3 regions of the Cupriavidus taiwanensis LMG 19424 genome follow, and region 3 is predicted to be linked to each of the others. Evidence: predicted binding sites of a transcription regulator. Region 3 holds the regulator's gene; each other region holds the start of a gene.
The links. Region 3 encodes sigma-54, which starts transcription at its own class of promoters, with help from an activator protein. Its sites were predicted from a motif close to TGGCANGNAANCTGCTTT; they were not measured.
Positions count from the first base shown of each region.

Region 1 (3,274 bases), 1.4 Mb from region 3:
CTGGCCGGCACCCATTCGAGCGCCGCCTTGACGTTGGCGGGCAGTCCGCGCAGCGACTTCAGCTTGGCCTTGTAGGCGGCCAGTTCGGATTTGGTCGGCAGCTTGCCGTGCACCAGCAGGTGGGCGATTTCCTCGAATTCGCAGGTCTCGGCGATATCGAGGATGTCGTAGCCGCGGTAGTGCAGGTCGTTGCCGGTGCGGCCGACGGTGCACAGCGCGGTATTGCCGGCGGTCACGCCCGACAGCGCGACGGATTTCTTGGGCTTGGGAGTGACGAGCGGTTGCGCTTCGGACATCTGGGTCTCCTTGGTGTGATGCCTGGTGTTGCCTGTCTTTGGTCGTGCAAGCGGCCGGGAGGGGATATCCCCGCCCCGGCCGCGCCTGCGTCTGGTGCCTTACTTGCCCTTGCCCTGCGCGAACAGGGCGTCGAGCTTCTGTTCGAAGGCATGGTAGCCGATGCTCTCGTAGAGCTCGGCGCGGGTCTGCATGGTATCGACCACGTTCTTCTGCGTGCCGTCGCGGCGGATCGCCGCGTAGACGTTTTCCGCCGCCTTGTTCATGGCGCGGAAGGCCGACAGCGGATACAGCACCATCGACACGCCGGCGCCGCCAAGTTCATCAGTGGTGAACAGCGGCGTGGCGCCGAATTCGGTGATATTGGCCAGCACCGGCACCTTTACCGCATCGACAAACTTGCGGTACATGGCCAGGTCGGTCATGGCTTCGGGGAAGATGGCATCGGCGCCGGCTTCCACGCAGGCCACGGCGCGCTCGATGGCGCTGTCCAGGCCTTCGACGGCCAGCGCATCGGTGCGGGCCATGATGACGAAGTTCTCGTCAGTGCGGGCATCGACGGCGGCCTTGATGCGGTCGACCATTTCACCCTGGGTGACGATTTCCTTGTTGGGACGGTGGCCGCAGCGCTTGGCGCCGACCTGGTCCTCGATGTGCATGGCCGCGGCGCCGAACTTGATCAGCGACTTGGTAGTGCGGGCCACGTTGAAGGCCGAGGCGCCGAAGCCCGTGTCGACATCGACCAGCAGCGGCGTGTCGCACACGTCGGTAATGCGGCGGATGTCGGTCAGCACGTCATCCAGGTTCGAGATGCCCAGGTCCGGCAGGCCCAGCGAGCCGGCCGCGACGCCGCCGCCCGACAGGTAGATGGCGCGGTAGCCGGCACGCTTGGCCAGCAGGGCGTGGTTGGCGTTGATGGTGCCGACCACCTGCAGCGGATGCTCGTCGGCAAGCGCCTGGCGGAAACGGGCCCCAGCGGAGCGCGCGAGGTCGGAAGCGGAGTAGGTCATGGCGTATGCGTTGGTGAACAGGACAAGCCGGATACTGCAAGGGGTGTGCCAGGCCTTGCGAGCGCGGCAGGAAAACCCGGAATCCCTTGCCAGTATTGGGCCGATGGGCAGGGCAGCGGGTTCCGCCGCGGGATCCATGCCGGGATTTCCGCACATTTGAAATCCAGGCCCTGCATTTTGGAATTCAAAGTTGAAATCCGGGGCCGCGTAGCGGACAATGTGACAGCACTGTACGCCCGTTCCTGCCGCTTTTCATCCGACTTTCCTTCCGCACCGCATCATGGCTCCGCCCGTCTCCACGCAAGGCCGCCCGCGCATCTGGGCGATCGGCATCAGCCGCCTCGCGCGCGCCTTTGCCGACCTGATCCCGGCCTATGCCGACCGCGCCGAATTCCGCATCGTCGGCAAGGGCTTCGAGGCCGCCGCCAGCGCGGTGTCGCGCGAGGTGCGCGAGGGCCGGCTCGACGTGGTGGTCGCCGGCGGCTCCAACGGCGCCTACCTGCGCCAGCATGTCGACGTGCCGGTGGTGCTGGTCAAGGTCACGGGATTCGACGTGATGAGCGCACTGGCTACCGCGCGGCGGATTTCGCCGCGGGTTGCGCTGGTCACGCATGCGGCGACCTATGCCGAGGTCGACGAATTCGTGCGCGCGTTTTCGCTGTCGGTGCCGGCCTATACCTACCTGACCGAGGACGACGCCGTGGCGCGGGTGAAGGCGCTCAAGCAGGAGGGGATCCAGGTGGTGGTGGGTCCCGGCCTGGTGACCGACCTGGCCGACCGCTATGGCTTGACCGGCGTGTTCCTGTACTCCGGCAACTCGGTGCGGATGGCGCTCGAAGACGCGATCGAGGCCGCGCGCCTGCGCCGCATCGAGGCCACCCGGCGCGACTACGTCAACACTATCCTGGCGCACCTGAACGAGGGCGTGGCGGCGGTCGATGCGCAAGGGCGCATCCAGTCGTTCAACCCGGCGATGGAGCGCTTCCTAGGCACCTCGGCCGCCGCCGCGGTGGGACGCAAGCTGCAGACGCTGGCGCCCAGCCTGGCGCTGGAAGGCGTGATGCAGAGCGGCGACAAGGAGCTCGAGGCGATCCACAAGCTCGGCGACAAGATGGTGGTGGTCAACCGCATTCCCATCCTCTCGGAGGCCGGCACCGCCGGCGCGGTGCTGACCATCCAGGATGCCAGCGCGATCCAGCGCGTCGACCGCAACCTGCGCTCGCGCAGCCGCGCGCGGCCGGCGGCGGTGCGCTACAGCCTGGACGACCTGGCCGGCACCTCGGCGGCGATGACGGCCCTGCGAGAACTGGCGCGGCGCTACGCCGCGGTGGACTCGACCGTGCTGATCGGCGGCGAGAGCGGCACCGGCAAGGAGGTGCTGGCGCAAGGCATGCACGATGCCAGCCCGCGCCGCGCGTTCCCGTTCGTCGCGGTCAATTGCGCCGCCTTTCCCGAGGCGCTGCTGGAAAGCGAGCTGTTCGGCTACGAAGAGGGCGCCTTCACCGGCGCGCGCCGCGGCGGCAAGGCCGGCCTGTTCGAATCGGCCCACAACGGCACGCTGTTTCTCGACGAGGTCGGCGACATGCCGCCCGCGCTGCAGACGCGCCTGCTGCGCGTGCTGCAGGAAAAGCAGGTGCTGCCGATCGGCGGGCTCGACGCGGTGCCGGTGAACGTGCGCGTGATCGCCGCCACGCATCGCGACCTGGCGGCGATGGTGCGCGACGGCACCTTCCGGCAAGACCTGTATTACCGCCTCAACATCCTGCGCATTGCCATGCCGCCGCTGCGCGAGCGCGCCGAAGACCTGCCCGAGCTGGCCGAACTGCTGTACCGCCGCGCGCAGGACCGGCTGGGGCTGGAGCGTCCGCAGCGCCTGCCCGCCGCGGCCCGCGCGCGGCTGGCGCGCTACCGCTGGCCCGGCAACATCCGCGAGCTGGAGAACGTGACCGAGCGCATCGCGGTGCTGGTCG
Region 1 covers NC_010528.1:1,681,344-1,684,617, reverse strand. Annotated here, with positions in the region: gene prpC (bifunctional 2-methylcitrate synthase/citrate synthase) at 1-296, opposite strand, end outside; gene prpB (methylisocitrate lyase) at 396-1,304, opposite strand; gene prpR (propionate catabolism operon regulatory protein PrpR) at 1,585-3,274, shown strand, end outside.
Region 1: prpB (methylisocitrate lyase) is a predicted target of sigma-54. The motif match lies at 1,338-1,355, and genes of this name have one in related genera.

Region 2 (3,274 bases), on a different contig from region 3:
ACCTATACTGTTTCATCCGAAATCATGACAACAAGAGGATTCCGATGAAACAAGTGCTCCTCCCCCTGGCGGCGTGCATCGCCGCAACCCTGGCACTGGCCGGCTGCGCCGGCTCCGGCATGACCTCGTCGTCCGCGGCCCAGCCCTCCGCCACCGGCGCCAGCGGTGCCACCAGCGGTGCCCGGGCCTCGGCCACACTGCAGCCCAAGAGCGGCTCCAACACCGCGGGCACCGTCACCTTCCAGCAGCAGCCCGGCGGCGTGATGATGACCGCCGCGATTACCGGGCTGCCGCCCAATTCGGTCCATGGCTTCCACGTCCACGAGAAGGGCGACTGTTCCGCGCCTGACGCCATGAGCGCGGGCGGACATTTCAATCCGGGCGGCAAGCCGCACGGGCAGATGACCATGCCGGACCACCATGCCGGCGACATGAACAACGTCACCGCCGATGCCAATGGCAACGTGCGCGTCAGCATGCTGCTGCCGTCGCTGTCGGTGGGCACCGGCGCCAACAGCGTGATCGGCCGCGCGGTGGTCGTGCACAAGGATCCGGACGACTACAAGACGCAGCCCACCGGCAATGCCGGCGGCCGCATTGCCTGCGGCGTGGTGGCGGCGTCCTGAGCGCAGCACACTGGGCCGGCGGGCCTGGACCACGCGGGTCCGGGCGCGCCGCGCTGCCGCACTCCTCTCAATACCCCTTGAAGTTCGCCTCGACCCGCTGCCGCAGGTAATCCCCCGCGCTGATCGGCGGATACTTGCCGGCAGGGCCTTCGACGATGGCCCCGCGATTGGCCTGGCAGAAGAACGCCATGCTGTAGCGCGGCCCCATGTACTCGCCCGGCGCGGGATTGCGCACGCGATGGAAGTTCGACGACAAGCGGTCGTCGCTCCAGCGCATCAGCATATCGCCGATATTGCAGGTGATAACGTCTTCGTCCGGCTCGATCGGCGTCCATGCCTGCGCCGCCATCTCCCGACCCGGACAGACCTGCAGGCCGCCCTGCCCAGGGCGCTGGAACAGCAGCGTCAGGCAGTCGAAATCCGTATGCGCGCCGGCGCGCCACAGGCCCAGCCCGTCGCGCAGCTCGGGCGGGATCGCGTAGTAGTGCAGCAGCCGCAGCGTGCTCTGGTAGTCCGGCGCGCACGGGTCGTGTGCGCGGGTGAAGAAGTCGCTGGCAAAGCCCAGCTTGTCGGCAAAGCATGACAGCACCTTCATGCCGACTTCCCAGCATTGCGCCTCGAAGGCCAGCATGGTGTCGCGGAAGCCGTCCAGTTCGTCATCGCCCGGCCACAGTCCGTCCATATGCGGGCGCGTGATCTGGTAGGACTCCTTCTGGTCCGGCGTGCCGGTGGAAGGACGGACCTGCGCGCGGCTTTCCCAGCCGGCGTTGTCGGCCTTCTGCAGCGGGTATCGCGCCTTCACTTCATCGGGCAGGGCAAAGAAGCGCTCGGTCATGGCAAAGGCTTGGCGCACGCTGGCCAGGTCGATGCCGTGGTTGGCAAGCTGGAAGAAGCCGACGTCGACCGAAGCCTGCCACAGCGCGTCGGCAATCTGCGGCTTGCGCCGGGCGTAGTCGGACAGGTCGATGCGGCGGATCTCGCGCCGGCGGGTTTCCGAACCGAACGCGCCCATGCGCGCTTCGCGGTCGAGTTCGGTCAGGGAGCAGGCGTTGTCTGGCTGTGTCATGGTATTCCTCGTGGCAAGCGGGTCAGGGACTTGCCCCGCGCCGGCCCAGGCATGGCCGCCAACGACAATGCGCGCCGGGACAGCGCACTCCTGAGGCCGACGGTGCCAGCCTGCGCAACGGCGCGGGGCACGGACTTCAAGAGCAATTCCCGGCCAGCCGCCATGCGCATCGATCTGGCGCGCGGCTGGTGAACGCTTCTACTCTTGCCATCGCTTACGCAGGTTCCGCGCCAGCGCCGTGGCCGCGGGGCCGCGGCGGTTTTGCCCCATGGCGGCCCGCGCGGTGCGCCGTCATGGCGCATGCCGGGGGCCTGTCTGGTGCAGTGCACAGCGGCGCCGGCTGGCCCGAATCGCGACGCCGGCGGCACGGCATGGCAACATGGCGGCATCGCCGACACCACGGGCCCGCGACCGGGCCGCCCGGAGGCCCGATGCCCTTGCCGACAGACACTGCATTCGCCCCGCCCCGCCGCCTGCGCGCCAGTTCGCTGATGCTGTGCTGCGCCGCCCTGCTCGGCGGCTGCGCATTGCCGCCCCTGAATCCTCGCACCGAGTCCTTTGCGCTGACGCCGGCCGAGGGCCGGGCCACGCCGCTGGGGCAGGCGCTGGCCGATGAACTGGCGCGGCACCCGGGGCTGAGCGGCATCCATCCGCTGCAGAACGCCTACGCCGCCTTTGCCGCGCGCGTGCAGCTGGCCCGCACCGCCCAGCGCACGCTCGACGTGCAGTACTACATCTGGCGCAACGACCTGACTGGCACGCTGCTGCTCGAGGCCCTGCACGAGGCCGCCGAACGCGGCGTGCGCGTGCGCCTGCTGCTCGACGACAACGGCATTGCCGGCATGGACGAACTGCTGGCGGCGATGGACGCGCACCCGCAGGTCGAAGTGCGCATCTTCAACCCGTTCGTGATCCGCCATCCCAAGGCACTGAATTTCCTGACGGATTTCCAGCGCCTGAACCGGCGCATGCACAACAAGTCGTTCACCGCCGACGGCGTTGCCACCATCATCGGCGGGCGCAATGTCGGCGACGAATACTTCGGCGCCACCGACGGCGTGCTGTTTGCCGACCTCGACGTGATTGCCGTCGGCCCCGCGGCCGGCGACGTGGCGCAGGATTTCGACCGCTACTGGTCCAGCGCCTCGGCCTACCCGGTGGACCGGCTGCTGCCGCCGGTCAGCGTGGAAGGCCTGCAGGCACTGGTGTCGCACGCCCGCGAGGTCGAGCGCAATCCGGCCGCGGCGGCCTACCTGGCCGCGGTGCGCGAACTGCCCGACGTGCAGCGGATGCTGGACGGCACGCTGCAGTTCCAGTGGGCCACCACGCGCATGGTCAGCGACAACCCCGCCAAGGCGCTGGGCGAGGCCACGCGCAGCACGCTGGTGGCGCACCAGCTGCGCGAGATCCTGGGCGAGCCGCGGCGCGAGCTCGACCTGGTCTCGCCGTACTTCGTGCCCTCGACCGGCGGCACCGCCTTTTTTACCGACATGGCGAGGCGCGGCGTCGCCGTGCGCGTGCTGACCAATGCGCTGGAGGCCACCGACGTGTCGGCCGTGCATTCCGGTTATGCCAAGCGGCG
Region 2 covers NC_010530.1:997,979-1,001,252, reverse strand. Annotated here, with positions in the region: gene RALTA_RS20210 (superoxide dismutase family protein) at 45-626, shown strand; gene RALTA_RS20205 (isopenicillin N synthase family dioxygenase) at 694-1,692, opposite strand; gene RALTA_RS20200 (phospholipase D family protein) at 2,124-3,274, shown strand, end outside.
Region 2: RALTA_RS20205 (isopenicillin N synthase family dioxygenase) is a predicted target of sigma-54. The motif match lies at 1,908-1,925, and genes of this name have one in related genera.

Region 3 (3,274 bases):
TGGCCTGTTCCGGCACCAGCAGGAAGATCAGCAGCGACACCGGCTTGCCATCCGGCGATTCGAACGGAATCGGCTCGGCCAGGCGCATGAAGGCAGCCAGGGGTTGCTTGAGGCCCTTGATGCGCCCGTGCGGGATCGCCACGCCGGCACCCAGCCCGGTCGAGCCCAGCGACTCGCGCGCGAACAGGTTGTCGGTCACGATGGCGCGCGCCACGCCATGGTTGTTCTCGAAGAGGAGCCCGGCCTGCTCGAACACACGCTTCTTGCTGGTGACGCTGACGTCGAGGGTGATGTTGCCGGGTGGCAGCAATTTGGCCAAACGATTCATGGGCGATGCGCAGGATTTCAGTTAGCGGGCGGATCGATCCGCCGGGCAGCGGCTGGTTCCCTGACCACTGCGGGCGCGGGGGAGACGCCCGGCCCATTATAGAGCAGCGGCTACCCGAGCCTTGTGCGGTGCAGCGCGGGCAGGCGCGGCCACGATTTCTCTCTCTTTGTATGGCGCAGCATACACCTTGGCGCTGCGCTTGCGAACACTTCGGGCCGCCCCACGTGTACAGCGTTGGCTCGGCTGCCACAGCCCGAGCCGGCGCCAGGGCGCAAAAAAGCCGCGCTTCACGGCGCGGCTTGCCTGTGGAATCTGGTTCAGCAGCCTTCTGCGAGGCCGCCGGGCATAGGTTTATTGCTGCATCTGCGCTGCGGCCATCTGGTACTTGACCGCTTCACGGTCGTGGCCTTGCACGCGATCCTTGTAGCGAATCACCTGACGGTCCAGCTTGTCGACGAGTGCGTCGATCGCCGCATACAGGTCTTCGTGATGCGCCTCGACAAAGATGTCCTTGCCCTTGAGATGTAGATTGATTTCCGCGTACTGGCGCCGGTCCTTTTCCTTGTGATTGTCGACAGAGAGCAGCACGCTAACGCCAATGACTTGATCGAAATGCCTGACGATTCGCTCCAGCTTCGTTTCCACGTACTCACGCAGAGGGGGCGTGATGTCCAGGTGGTGTCCACTGATCTTGAAGTTCATAGCGCTTCTCCTTCTGAAAGAGCCTCACCAGGCAGGCGGTGGGCTCGGCTACAAAGACTTGCGGAGATTCACTGCGGGGATCTTCAGGGCTTCGCGATATTTGGCAACGGTGCGGCGTGCGACAACGAAGCCTTGCTCACCCAGCAGTTCGGCGATGCGACTGTCGGAAAGGGGATTCCTCGGGTCTTCGGCTCCTATCAGTTGCTTGATCAAGGCGCGGATGGCCGTTGATGAAGCCGCGCCACCGGTTTCGGTGGACACGTGGCTGCCGAAGAAGTACTTCAGTTCGAAAGTACCCATCGGCGTGGCCATGTATTTATTGGTCGTCACCCGGGAGATGGTTGACTCGTGTAAACCCAGTGTATCGGCAATCTCCCGCAAAACCAAGGGGCGCATGGCGATTTCACCGTGGGTGAAAAAGTTCTTTTGACGCTCGACAATGGCTTGCGAGACACGCAGGATCGTGTCGAACCTTTGCTGGATGTTCTTGATCAGCCAGCGCGCCTCCTGCAGCTTCTGCTGCAGCCCGGCGGTGCCGGTCTCGCCCTTGGCGCCGCGCAAAATCTGCGCATACATGTCGTTAATGCGCAGCCTTGGCATCACATCCGGATTGAGCTGCGCGATCCAGCCGCCGCCGCTCTTGCGCACGAATACGTCCGGCACGACGAAATCGGCTTCGGGCCGGCTGTACGCGTGGCCCGGGTAGGGGGCCAGCGAGCGGATCAGGTCATGGGCGGCCTTCAGCGCGACCTCATCGACCTGCAAGGCCTTTTTCAGCCGCGTGTAGTCGCGTACCGCAAGCAGTTCGAGGTGATGGGTGACGATGGTCAGCGCCAGCTCGCGCTGCGGGTGCGTCAGGCGGCGCAATTGCAGGGCCAGGCATTCGGCCGCATTGCGCGCACCGACGCCGGGCGGGTCGAAGCTCTGCAGCAGCGTCAGGATGGCGTGGACTTCGTCGGGGTCGAATTCGAGCTCTTCCGGCAGTTCCGCGCAGATCTCTTCCAGCGAGGCGCTCAGGTAGCCGTCGTCATCGAGGGACTCGATCAGGAAGATGGCGAGACCCTTGTCCCGCGCCGAGATCTTCAGCGGCGTGAGCTGCTCCATCAGGTATTCGCGCAGCGTGGGCTCGGCATCGCGCAGCTGCATCGGCGTCTTTTCGTCTTCGTCGCCTTGCGGGCGGCGGGCAAAGTCGTCAAGGCTCCAATCGCCGTTGCTGTAGTCGTCGCCGCTGCTGTTGTCGCCGTAGCTGTCTTCCGCGGCGCCGTCGGCGTGCGCATCGCCGTTGCCCTGGGGCTCGGCGGGCGCGGGCGCGGGAGCGCTCTGGACGTTGACCGAGCCGTCAGCCGCCACCCGCAGCGGGCTTTCGATCCAGTCGTTTTCCCGCTCGAGCAGCGGGTTTTCCGTCAGCGCCTGTTCGACTTCCTGCTGCAGTTCCAGCGTGGAAAGCTGCAGCAGCCGGATCGACTGTTGCAGCTGGGGGGTCAGTGCCAGGTGCTGGGAGAGGCGGAGCTGTAGCGACGGTTTCATGCGACCTATTTTATGCGCATCTTTCCGATGTTGGAACGGAAATTGCTATCGCTGAAGCGCTCTGATCGCCGCTGGCTCTTCACCGCCATGCAGCCATGGGCCGCCCGCGCATGGCGCCCGCCTTGTTACATGCGGAAATTCTCGCCCAGATAGACCCGCCGCACGGCGTCGTTGGCAATGATGTCTTCGGGCTGCCCCGCGGCCAGCACCGTGCCTTCGCTGATGATGTAGGCGTGGTCGCAGATGCCCAGCGTCTCGCGCACGTTGTGGTCGGTGATCAGCACGCCGATATTGCGCGCCTTGAGGAAGCTGACGATACGCTGGATCTCGCCCACGGCGATGGGGTCGACGCCGGCGAACGGTTCGTCCAGCAGGATAAAGCGCGGCGATGACGCCAGCGCGCGTGCGATTTCCACGCGGCGACGCTCGCCGCCTGACAGCGACAGCGCCGGGTTGTTGCGCAGGTGCGCGATCTGCAGGTCGTCGAGCAGGGCGTCCAGGCGGCGCTCGATCTCGGCCCTGGCCAGCGGCTTGCCCTTGTCCAGCTGCAGTTCCAGCACCGCGCGGATGTTTTCCTCGACGTTGAGCTTGCGGAACACCGAGGCTTCCTGCGGCAGGTACGACAGCCCCATGCGCGCGCGCTCGTGGATCGGCAGGCCGCTGATGTGGTCGCCGTCGAGCACGATGTCGCCCTCGTCCAGCGCCACCAGGCCGACG
Region 3 covers NC_010528.1:329,846-333,119, forward strand. Annotated here, with positions in the region: gene ptsN (PTS IIA-like nitrogen regulatory protein PtsN) at 1-328, opposite strand, end outside; gene hpf (ribosome hibernation-promoting factor, HPF/YfiA family) at 680-1,030, opposite strand; gene RALTA_RS01615 (RNA polymerase factor sigma-54) at 1,079-2,557, opposite strand; gene lptB (LPS export ABC transporter ATP-binding protein) at 2,683-3,274, opposite strand, start outside.